2 regions of the Roseateles microcysteis genome follow, and region 1 is predicted to be linked to the other one. Evidence: predicted binding sites of a transcription regulator. Region 1 holds the regulator's gene; the other holds the start of a gene.
What was found. Region 1 encodes FliA, which starts transcription of late flagellar genes. Its sites were predicted from a motif close to CTAAAGTTTNNNNNNNNNNNGCCGNTA; they were not measured.
Positions count from the first base shown of each region.

Region 2: the regulator FliA is predicted to act here: its motif matches at 1,988-2,014, upstream of fliS (flagellar export chaperone FliS).

Region 1 covers NZ_JBAJMV010000002.1:875,006-879,274, forward strand. Annotated here, with positions in the region: gene V3596_RS08955 (methyl-accepting chemotaxis protein) at 1-61, opposite strand, end outside; gene V3596_RS08960 (methyl-accepting chemotaxis protein) at 180-1,529, opposite strand; gene V3596_RS08965 (RNA polymerase sigma factor FliA) at 1,574-2,287, opposite strand; gene V3596_RS08970 (flagellar biosynthesis protein) at 2,305-3,117, opposite strand; gene flhF (flagellar biosynthesis protein FlhF) at 3,129-4,269, opposite strand, start outside.
Region 2 covers NZ_JBAJMV010000009.1:47,139-51,407, reverse strand. Annotated here, with positions in the region: gene V3596_RS21445 (flagellin N-terminal helical domain-containing protein) at 1-286, shown strand, start outside; gene fliD (flagellar filament capping protein FliD) at 440-1,882, shown strand; gene fliS (flagellar export chaperone FliS) at 2,062-2,496, shown strand; gene V3596_RS21430 (flagellar protein FliT) at 2,550-2,849, shown strand; gene V3596_RS21425 (flagellar brake protein) at 2,874-3,632, shown strand; gene V3596_RS21420 (pilus assembly FimT family protein) at 3,632-4,120, shown strand; gene fliE (flagellar hook-basal body complex protein FliE) at 4,128-4,269, opposite strand, start outside.

The DNA of each region.
Region 1 (4,269 bases):
GGACCAGCCCGAAAGCCAGTGCCAGGCGCGTCCCAACGCGGAGGTTCTTGATGGTGTCCATGTCGGACCTTTCTTTTGCTGTTGTCTCCAGCGCTCAATGTAGGTACGCAGCACCGTGCCGGCAAGCGCTTTGACGCGTCTGGCAGGACATTGATCACGCCCGGTTCGTGCGTGTCAGCTCAGAACTTGAAGGCCAGACGCAGGCCACCCCAGTGGCGGCCGTTCACCGTGATTGGTGCGCTGGCCTCTTTCATGATCACGAACTTGCCGCCGCCCATGTCGCGCCGGTAGGTCTGCAGGAGGAACGGCTTCTCGTTGCGCGCCGATGCAAGGCCGGTGCGGTCGTTGAACACGCGGCGGTAGCGGCTGTTGGCGGTATTCCAGACCACATCGCCGGCGCGCTGGGGTTGGCAGTAGGCCCGGTTGTGGGTCGCGACGTAGCCGTTGCGGTCCACGGCGATGCAGAACACCACCTTGTCGCTGAGTTGCAGCATGCGCTCCTGCACCGCAGGAAACAACTGGTCGGCCAGATCGACGAAGCCGGTCAGTACCTGGGCCGGATTGCTGCCCGCAATCGGCCGGTAGTTGGTGTCGAAGAGCTGCTCGCTGCGGATGCGGCCCTCGCTCAGCGCCAGCTCCAGCAAGGATGCAATCTCGCCCGCAGCCTCCTGCGCGGCGCGGATGTAGGCCGAGTCTTCGACCTCGACACCGCTGTGCGCAATCTGCTCGATCAGCGTTTCCGAGACGCTCAGGAAGCGGTCGCTGCAGGCGAAGGCCACGTCCAGGTCCGACATCACGCGGCGGACTGCAAGGCCAGCGCTTTCGACGCGAGCGGCCAGGGCCTGCATCGTGGACTGGCTGGCCTGGGCCGATTGATCGATGGCGGCAACGTCCCCTTCCATTTCAGCGAACGAGGCATGAATGCCACCACGCTGCTGGCCGGCATTGCCTTCGCTGCGCAGTTCGCGGCTGAAGGCCTCGATGCGGGTGTCCAGCGTTGTCACCGTGCTCATGATGGCCTTGGCCGAGGATTCGACCTGCGCCGCCAGGTCCTTCACCGCGTCAGCCACCACGCCGAAACCGCGCCCGGCCTCACCTGCACGCTTGGCCTCGACCGAGGCATTGAAGGCCACGAGCCGCGTCTGCAGGGCGATCTTGGTGATCTGGCTGGCCGCGTCTTCCACTTGCTTGAGGTTCTGCACGATGCCGCCGACCTCGCTGTCCAGACGGGTCAGTGCCTGGCGCGAACGCTCGACGGCCGCGCGGGTCTGTTGGGTGCATTGGGTGATGGCAGCCTGCGAGCGCTGGACCTGGCCCAGCTCGCCGGCCAGCGCACTCATGGTTTCACCCTGCGCCTGCACATGCTTCTTGGTGTCTTCGATCACGCCGCGCACCTCGGCAGCGTCCCGACCCACGGTAGAGACCGTGCGCGAAAGCGTCTTGATGGTTTCCAGCGGGCTCACGCCGGCTGGCTCGGCCGGCGAATGACTCGACGGGCCCGTGAACGCGCTGCTGCGCTTGCTGAACATGCGTCTGTCTCCCCTGCGGCTCTGACGGCCGCAACCAGGGCAGGTTACCAGTCGCGCAACTTGACCCGCAAGCGGGCAATGGCCTGGCTGTGCAGCTGGCAGACACGCGACTCGGTGACCTTGAGCACCGCAGCGATCTCTTTCAGGTTCATGTCATGTTCGTAGTACATGGACATGACATAGCCCTCGCGCTCGGGCAGGTTCGTGATCGCCAGCACCAGGGCCTCGCGCATGCGATGGTCCTGCAGCATGGCCATCGGGTTGGCGGCCGGGTCGGCGACATGGCGGTCGAGGTAGTCGTTGTCGCCATCGTCGCCCGACATGTCTTCCAGGTAGACGAGCTGGGTGCCCCGCACCTTGCCAAGCAACTCCTGGTAGTCCCCCAGGCTCAGGCCCATTTCCTTGGCGATTTCGCTTTCCTGCGGCGCTCGGCCGAGACGCTGCTCCAGCTTGTGGACTGCGGATTCGATTTCGCGCTGCTGGCGGCGGGTGCCACGGCTCATCCAGTCGCCGCCGCGCAGCTCGTCGAGCATGGCGCCGCGGATGCGCTGGGTGGCAAAGGTTTCGAACTGCACTCCTTGCGCGGTGTCAAAGCGCGACAGCGCGTCGGTCAGGCCGATCAGGCCGACCTGGATCAAGTCATCGAGTTCCACATTGGCCGGCAGCTTGGCAATCATCTGATGGGCCAGGCGGCGCACCAGGGGGCTGTACTGCTTGAGCATCGCAGAGGTCTCAAGCCGACCTTTGGCGGTGTACATCGTTGTCTCCTGCGATTTCAGAGGGTCGCCACGGAGGCGCCCTGCGCGTGTCGGACAACGGGGCGCAATGGCGCGGCGTCTGCCGACACCTCAAGCATCGCTCCAGGCGGCGCCGCAATCAAGAGCTCGCGTGCGAGAAATCGCATTTCCGAGGACATTGGCACGCTGGCGGGCTGGCGCGGGTCCAGGCAGGCCCAGTCCCTGAGCACCGCGCCGAGAAAGCCGTCGGCGCAGGAACTGATCTGCTGGGCGATCCGGCCGGTCAGGCGCAATTGAGGCGGGCTGGCCAGCAGCAGGCTGTAAACCATCAGGCCGGCACGCTGGGCCAGCCATTTCATGCCGCTGTAGGCATGGGTGACCGAGCGCGGGTCGGTATCGGCCAGCAGCACTGGGCGCAGCTCGCGTGTGGCCACAACGCGGGCCAGCTCAGCGGCGCTGGCATGCAGCAGGACCACGTCGGCATGCGGGCAAGCGGCGGCCACCGCCTCGAGGAACTGCGCCGCAGAGCCCTGGGCGTTGATGTAGCGCATCGGCAAGCCGCGCGCTGACAGGTAGGAGACGTGATCCGACAGGCGCTCGACGCAGGCCGGCAAGTCGATGGCGGCCAGCTCGTTGGCCGGCGGCGAGAGTTCGCCGGCATCGACCACCAGTGTGTGCAGGCCAAGCTCGGCAAAAGCCGCGCACAGGCCTTCCAGCAGCGCGCCGGAACCGACCACATGCGGGTTGGACAGCACCGGCACGAAACGCACCCGCGAACTGGAGAAGAGCTTGCGCAGGCCATCAGCCTGGTCCAGCGGCGCGGAGTTGAAAGCCTGGCGGTCGCGCGTCATGGTCGAAGACCTCAAAAGCTGCCCATCGGTTGGGCGTGGACGTTCGGATTCGCAGCGGCGGGCAGCGCGGGGCCGCCGGCGAAGATCAGGTTGACGTCAGACGCGTCCATGCGCCAGGCCGGCGCCGACACGGCACGCAGCGCACGCTGCACCAAGGCCGGGCTGGAGAGGCGATGCCAGTCTTCGGGCACGCGCTGGCCGTTGGTCACGCCAATCACCTTGAGCTTGTGGCGGATCATGATGTCCAGGGCCGGTGCCAGGCGCACCGCCTCGTCGATCTTGGACAGCACGATGCCGTGGGCCTGCGTGGCACGCCAGGCGCTGACCACGTCGTCGATGGTTTCGCCCTGCTGGGCGGCATTGACGACCAGCAGCTTGCGGATGCTGCGGTGCGCCAGCATGTCCAGCAGCTCGGCGGTGCGGGTGTCGCGCTGCGCCATGCCAGCCGTGTCGATCAGGACCATCTTCTTGCTGGACAGCAGTTCCAGCAGGTCTTCCAGCGAAGCGCGGTCATGCGCCGTGTGCACCGGCACGCCGAGGATGCGGCCATAGGCGCGCAACTGCTCGTGGGCGCCAACCCGGTAGGCGTCGAGCGTGATCAGGCCCAGGTTCGCTGCGCCGAAGCGGGTAGCGAAGGCAGCGGCGATCTTGGCCGTGGTCGTGGTCTTGCCCACGCCGGTGGAGCCGATCAGGGCGAACACCCCGCCCTGCTCTTCCAGCGCCGGCGAATGCTCGTCGGTATGCAGATTGCGAGACAGCACATTGGCCGCCCAGGCGGTTTCATCCGGGCTGTGATGGTCGGAAGGCATGCCTTCGACCAGCTTGCGCACCAGGGCCGGCGAAAAGCCGACTTCCAGCAGCTTTTGCGTCAGCTGAGCCTGGGCCGGCTGGCGCTGCAGTTTCTCCATGAAAGCCAGGGCGCCGAAGCGCTCCTCGATCAGGCCCTTCATCGAGCGCAGCTCATTCATCATGTCCTGCTGGTCGCGACGACCGCGGCCGGCATCGCGCTCGGCCAGCGTCGGGACGGCCGGCGCGTCGATGCGGATCTCGTCGCGCAGCACCGGCGGCGTGATGCGGCGCGGTGCGGGTTCGGGCGCGGGTGCAGGCGCCTGGCGCGGCTGCATCGCCTTCAAGGCGGCCTCGGCACGCTGG
Region 2 (4,269 bases), on a different contig from region 1:
GACGCTGGGCGCCGTGATCGACGCGATCGACCTGGCGATCAACACGGCCAGCGAGCAGCGAGCGGCACTGGGTGCGACGCAGAACCGCTTCGAGGCCGTGATCTCGAACCTGATGATCTCGGTCGAGAACCAGAGCGCGGCACGCAGCCGCATCATGGACGCCGACTACGCGGCTGAAACCTCGGCCCTCTCCCGCTCGCAGATCCTGCAGCAGGCTGGCAATGCCATGGTGGCCCAGGCCAACCAGTTGCCTCAGCAAGTGCTTTCGCTGCTGCGCAACGGCTGATCGCCCGCAGCAATCGCGCCCTTTGCGGCAAACTGACGGGCCGGCCAAAAACCGGCCTAAAGTTTTTTCAGGACTGGTCGATAAAAGCCTCAACACCGGCAACCGCCCGGGGTCCTGGCACCTGCCATGCCCTCGAGACGCTGGAGAACTCTCATGGCAACCATCACATCAGCAGGCATAGGCAGCGGCCTGGACATCGAATCCCTGATCACCAAGCTGGTGGCAGCCGAGCGCGCGCCCATTACCCAGCTGGCGACCCGCACAGACACCTTAAAGACCCAGCTGTCGGTGTATGGCAAGCTGCAAAGCGCCTTCTCGACGCTGCGCGACTCGGCACTCAAACTGTCTCGTCCAGAAACCTGGCAGGCCAGCCTGGCCTCTTCCACTGACTCGACCAGCGTGGCCGTCACGGCCGGCTCCAGCACCACCTCCGGCAAGTTCGCCGTCTCCGTTTCCAAGCTGGCGGCCTCGCAGACCTTGTCCAGCAAGGTGCTGCCATCAGCGCCCGCCACCATTGGCAACGGCAACATCACCATCGAGCTGGGCAGCTGGAACAGCGACCAGACTGAGTTCACCACCAAGGCGGGCAGCACTGCGGTCACGATCGAGATCGCCCCGGGCGAAGACCAACTGACCCAGATCCGCGACAAGATCAATGCGGCCAAGGCCGGCGTGGTTGCCTCGGTGGTGACAGACGCTTCGGGCTCGCGCCTGGTGATGCGCTCCAGCGAAACCGGCCAGACCAATGCCTTCCGCATCAGCGTGGGCGATGCCGATGGCATCAATGGCGACGATTCCGGGCTGTCGGCACTGGCCTACGACCCCAGCGTTGGTGTCAGCTCGATGGCGCTGAACCTGGCCGCGGCCAACGCGATGGCGGTGCTCAACGGCGTGGCGGTCGAGTCCGAAAGCAACACGATGAAGGACGCCATCGACGGCCTCAACATCACGCTGCTCAAGCCCACCACGGCCGATGTGACGCTGAGCGTCGACCAGGACAAGGACGGCATCAAGAAGGCGATCAACGAATTCGTCACCAACTACAACGCCGCGGTCACGATGCTGCGCGACCAGACCAAGTACGACGCCAGCAACAAGACTGCCGGAACGCTGCAGGGCGACTCGACCGCAACCAGCTTGCAGAACCAGTTGCGCGGCCTCGCCGGCAGCGGCACCACGCTTGGCGGCAGCGGCCTGGGCCGCTTTTCCGACCTGGGTCTGGACCCGGGGTCGGACGGCCTGATCAAGGTCAACGACACCAAGCTGACGAAGGCGTTGGCCAATCTGGACCAGGTCAAGGGCTTTTTTGCCGGCGTGGATACGACCGATGCCAGCAACAGCGGCCTGGCCGTGCGCTTCCGCACGCTGACCGACAAGCTGCTGAGCACCGACGGCAGCCTGACCAGCCGCCAGGCCGGCTTGCAAACCCGCATCAACAACAACGGCAAGCAGGCCGACAAGATGGAAGACCGGGTCAGCCTGACCGAAGCGCGGCTGCGCGCACGTTATACAGCGCTGGACACGCAGATGAGCAAGCTGACCAGCCTGTCCAACTATGTGACGCAGCAGATGGCACTGCTCAACAAGAGCAGCTGAGTCCGCCTGAAGCTTCGAGGCCGCGCCGTGCCAACTCCGTCACCAACCCGGCCCTGCCGGGTTTTTTTGCGCCGGAAATGCGGGGCAATCCCGGCAATGGCCTCCCTCAAGTTTGCCGCTCGTGAGCCGAAAATCCTCTCAAGACGCTCTCAACCCGGCCACTCGGAAAGCTAAGAAAAATGTACGGCAATGCCTCTCCCTTTGCCTCGCGCGCCCATCGGGCCAGCCACCTCTACAACAAGGTCGGCGTCGAGACCGACGTGCTCAGCGCCAGCCCGCACCGCCTGGTGGCAATGCTTTTCGACGGCCTGTTCGACGCAATGAACCAGGGCCTGGGTGCCATCCATGCAGGCAACACGGAGCTGAAGAACCGTTCGCTGAGCCGGGCCGTGCGCATCCTTGACGAAGGCCTGAAGGCCGGGCTCAAGCTGGAAGCCGGCCCGTTGGCCACCGACCTGCGTGACCTCTATGTCTACACCTGTGGACGCCTCACTCATGCAAATTTGCACAGCGATGCCAGCGCCGTTGAGGAATGCCAGCGTCTGCTGCAACCGATCCGCGAAGCCTGGGCTAGCATTGCTCCAAGCGCCGCACATGCACGTGCGGCAGCCTGATGCCAGGTAGTCAGACAGCGCCCTTCATTCACCCAGAATCCAGCGGACGTTCCATGAACACCCACCTTCTCAGCTATTACGAAGCCATCGAGCAGGCCAGTGCCGACATGCTCTCGGCCGCCCGCACCGGCAACTGGGACGAAGTCGTCAAGCTCGAAGGCGCTTGCGTGCTGCTGATTTCACAGCTCAAGCACGCGGCCTCGCAGGCGGCCCTGCAGCCGGAAGAGTCGAAGCTGAAAACGCGCATCATGCAGCGTATCCTCCTGAACGACGCCGAGATCCGACACCTGGCCGAACCCTGGCTGGAAGACCTCGACCAAGTACTGGCCGGCAAGAACAAGACGGTTCACTGAACCGGGAAAGCGCATCCTCCAGGCATGCCTGATGCCAACCCGTCGTCTGAGGCCGGCGTCGACACAGTCGACGTCGGCTCTTTTCGTCTCGATGCGACCCTCGAGATCCAGACCCTGCTGCGCGAGCTGCAGGCCCAACGCACGCCGCTGACCCTCAGCACGCCGACGGGCGAAACCTGCAAGGCCATGCTCGTCGAGGTGGATGCGCGCCGGGGCGTGATCGACCTGGACAGCAGTGCCAGCCCAGAGCACCTGCGCACGCTGCTGGCCAGCGACGAGGTCCAGGCCCAAGCCTTTCTGGACAACATCAGGCTGCAGTTCGATGTCGACGGCCTGGTGCTGGTGCAAGGCAGCGCCGGCGCCATGCTGCAAGCCAATCTGCCCAGCCCGCTGTTTCGTTTCCAGCGCCGCCAGGCCTACCGGGTGCAACCGACGGGTAGCGCCTATCCCTTCGCCAAGTTCGAGCACCCCGACCCTGCCATCGGCCTTTTGCGCCTCCGAGTGCTGGACGTGAGCATTGGCGGCCTCGCCCTGCTTCTGCCGCCGGAGCTGCCGCCGCTGGAACCGGGTGCACTGATCGAGCTGGCACGCCTGGAGCTGGACCGGGATACCCGGCTGGAAACCAGTCTGCGGTTGCAGCACGTCAGCTCGCTGCAGAACCCGGCCGAGTTTGTGCAGTTGGGCTGCGCCTTCGTGCAGCTGCCACCGCTCTCGCTGCGCGATCTGCAGCGCTTCATCGACCAGACCCAGAAGCGGCGCCGCCTCTTGCAGCGCAAGATCTGATGAGCCGCCCACGCCACGCCGGGTTCACACTGATGGAGGTCGCCATCGTGCTGGCTGTGGCGGCGATATTGCTCGCCGTGGCGGTGCCCAACTACCAGCGCATGCAGGAGCGTCAGCGCATGCGGCTGGCGGCCGAGTCCCTGCAGCGGGACTTCCAGCTGGCGCACAGCCAGAGCAGCAAGGTCGGCCCGGTGTTCTTCAACTTCAAGCACGAAGGCCAGGCATGGTGCTGGGGCGCCAACAGCACAACGCCCTGCAACTGCCTGAAGGAACGCTGCAACGTGGTCTCGCAGCGCAGTCAGGACTGGCCGGGCGTCTGGATGGTGTATTCCAGCGATGCGCAGTTCGAGGCGGGCCTGGGCCGCGCCGTCGAGCATGGCCCGACCGAGTTCTCGACCAAGCATGGCGGCCAGGTACGGGTGCAGCTCAATGCGCTGGGCCGCGCCTCGCTGTGCGGCAAGGATGCGCCCAAGTCGGCACCTTGTTGAGACCGCTCTACACCTGCATGTTCATGATCTCGGAATAGGCGGAAACCAGCCTGTTCCGGACCTGCAGGGTCGCCTGGAAGCCAATCTGGGCCTTTTGCATCGCCACCATCGTCTCTTCAAGACTGACGGTGGGGTTGTCGAGCTGCACC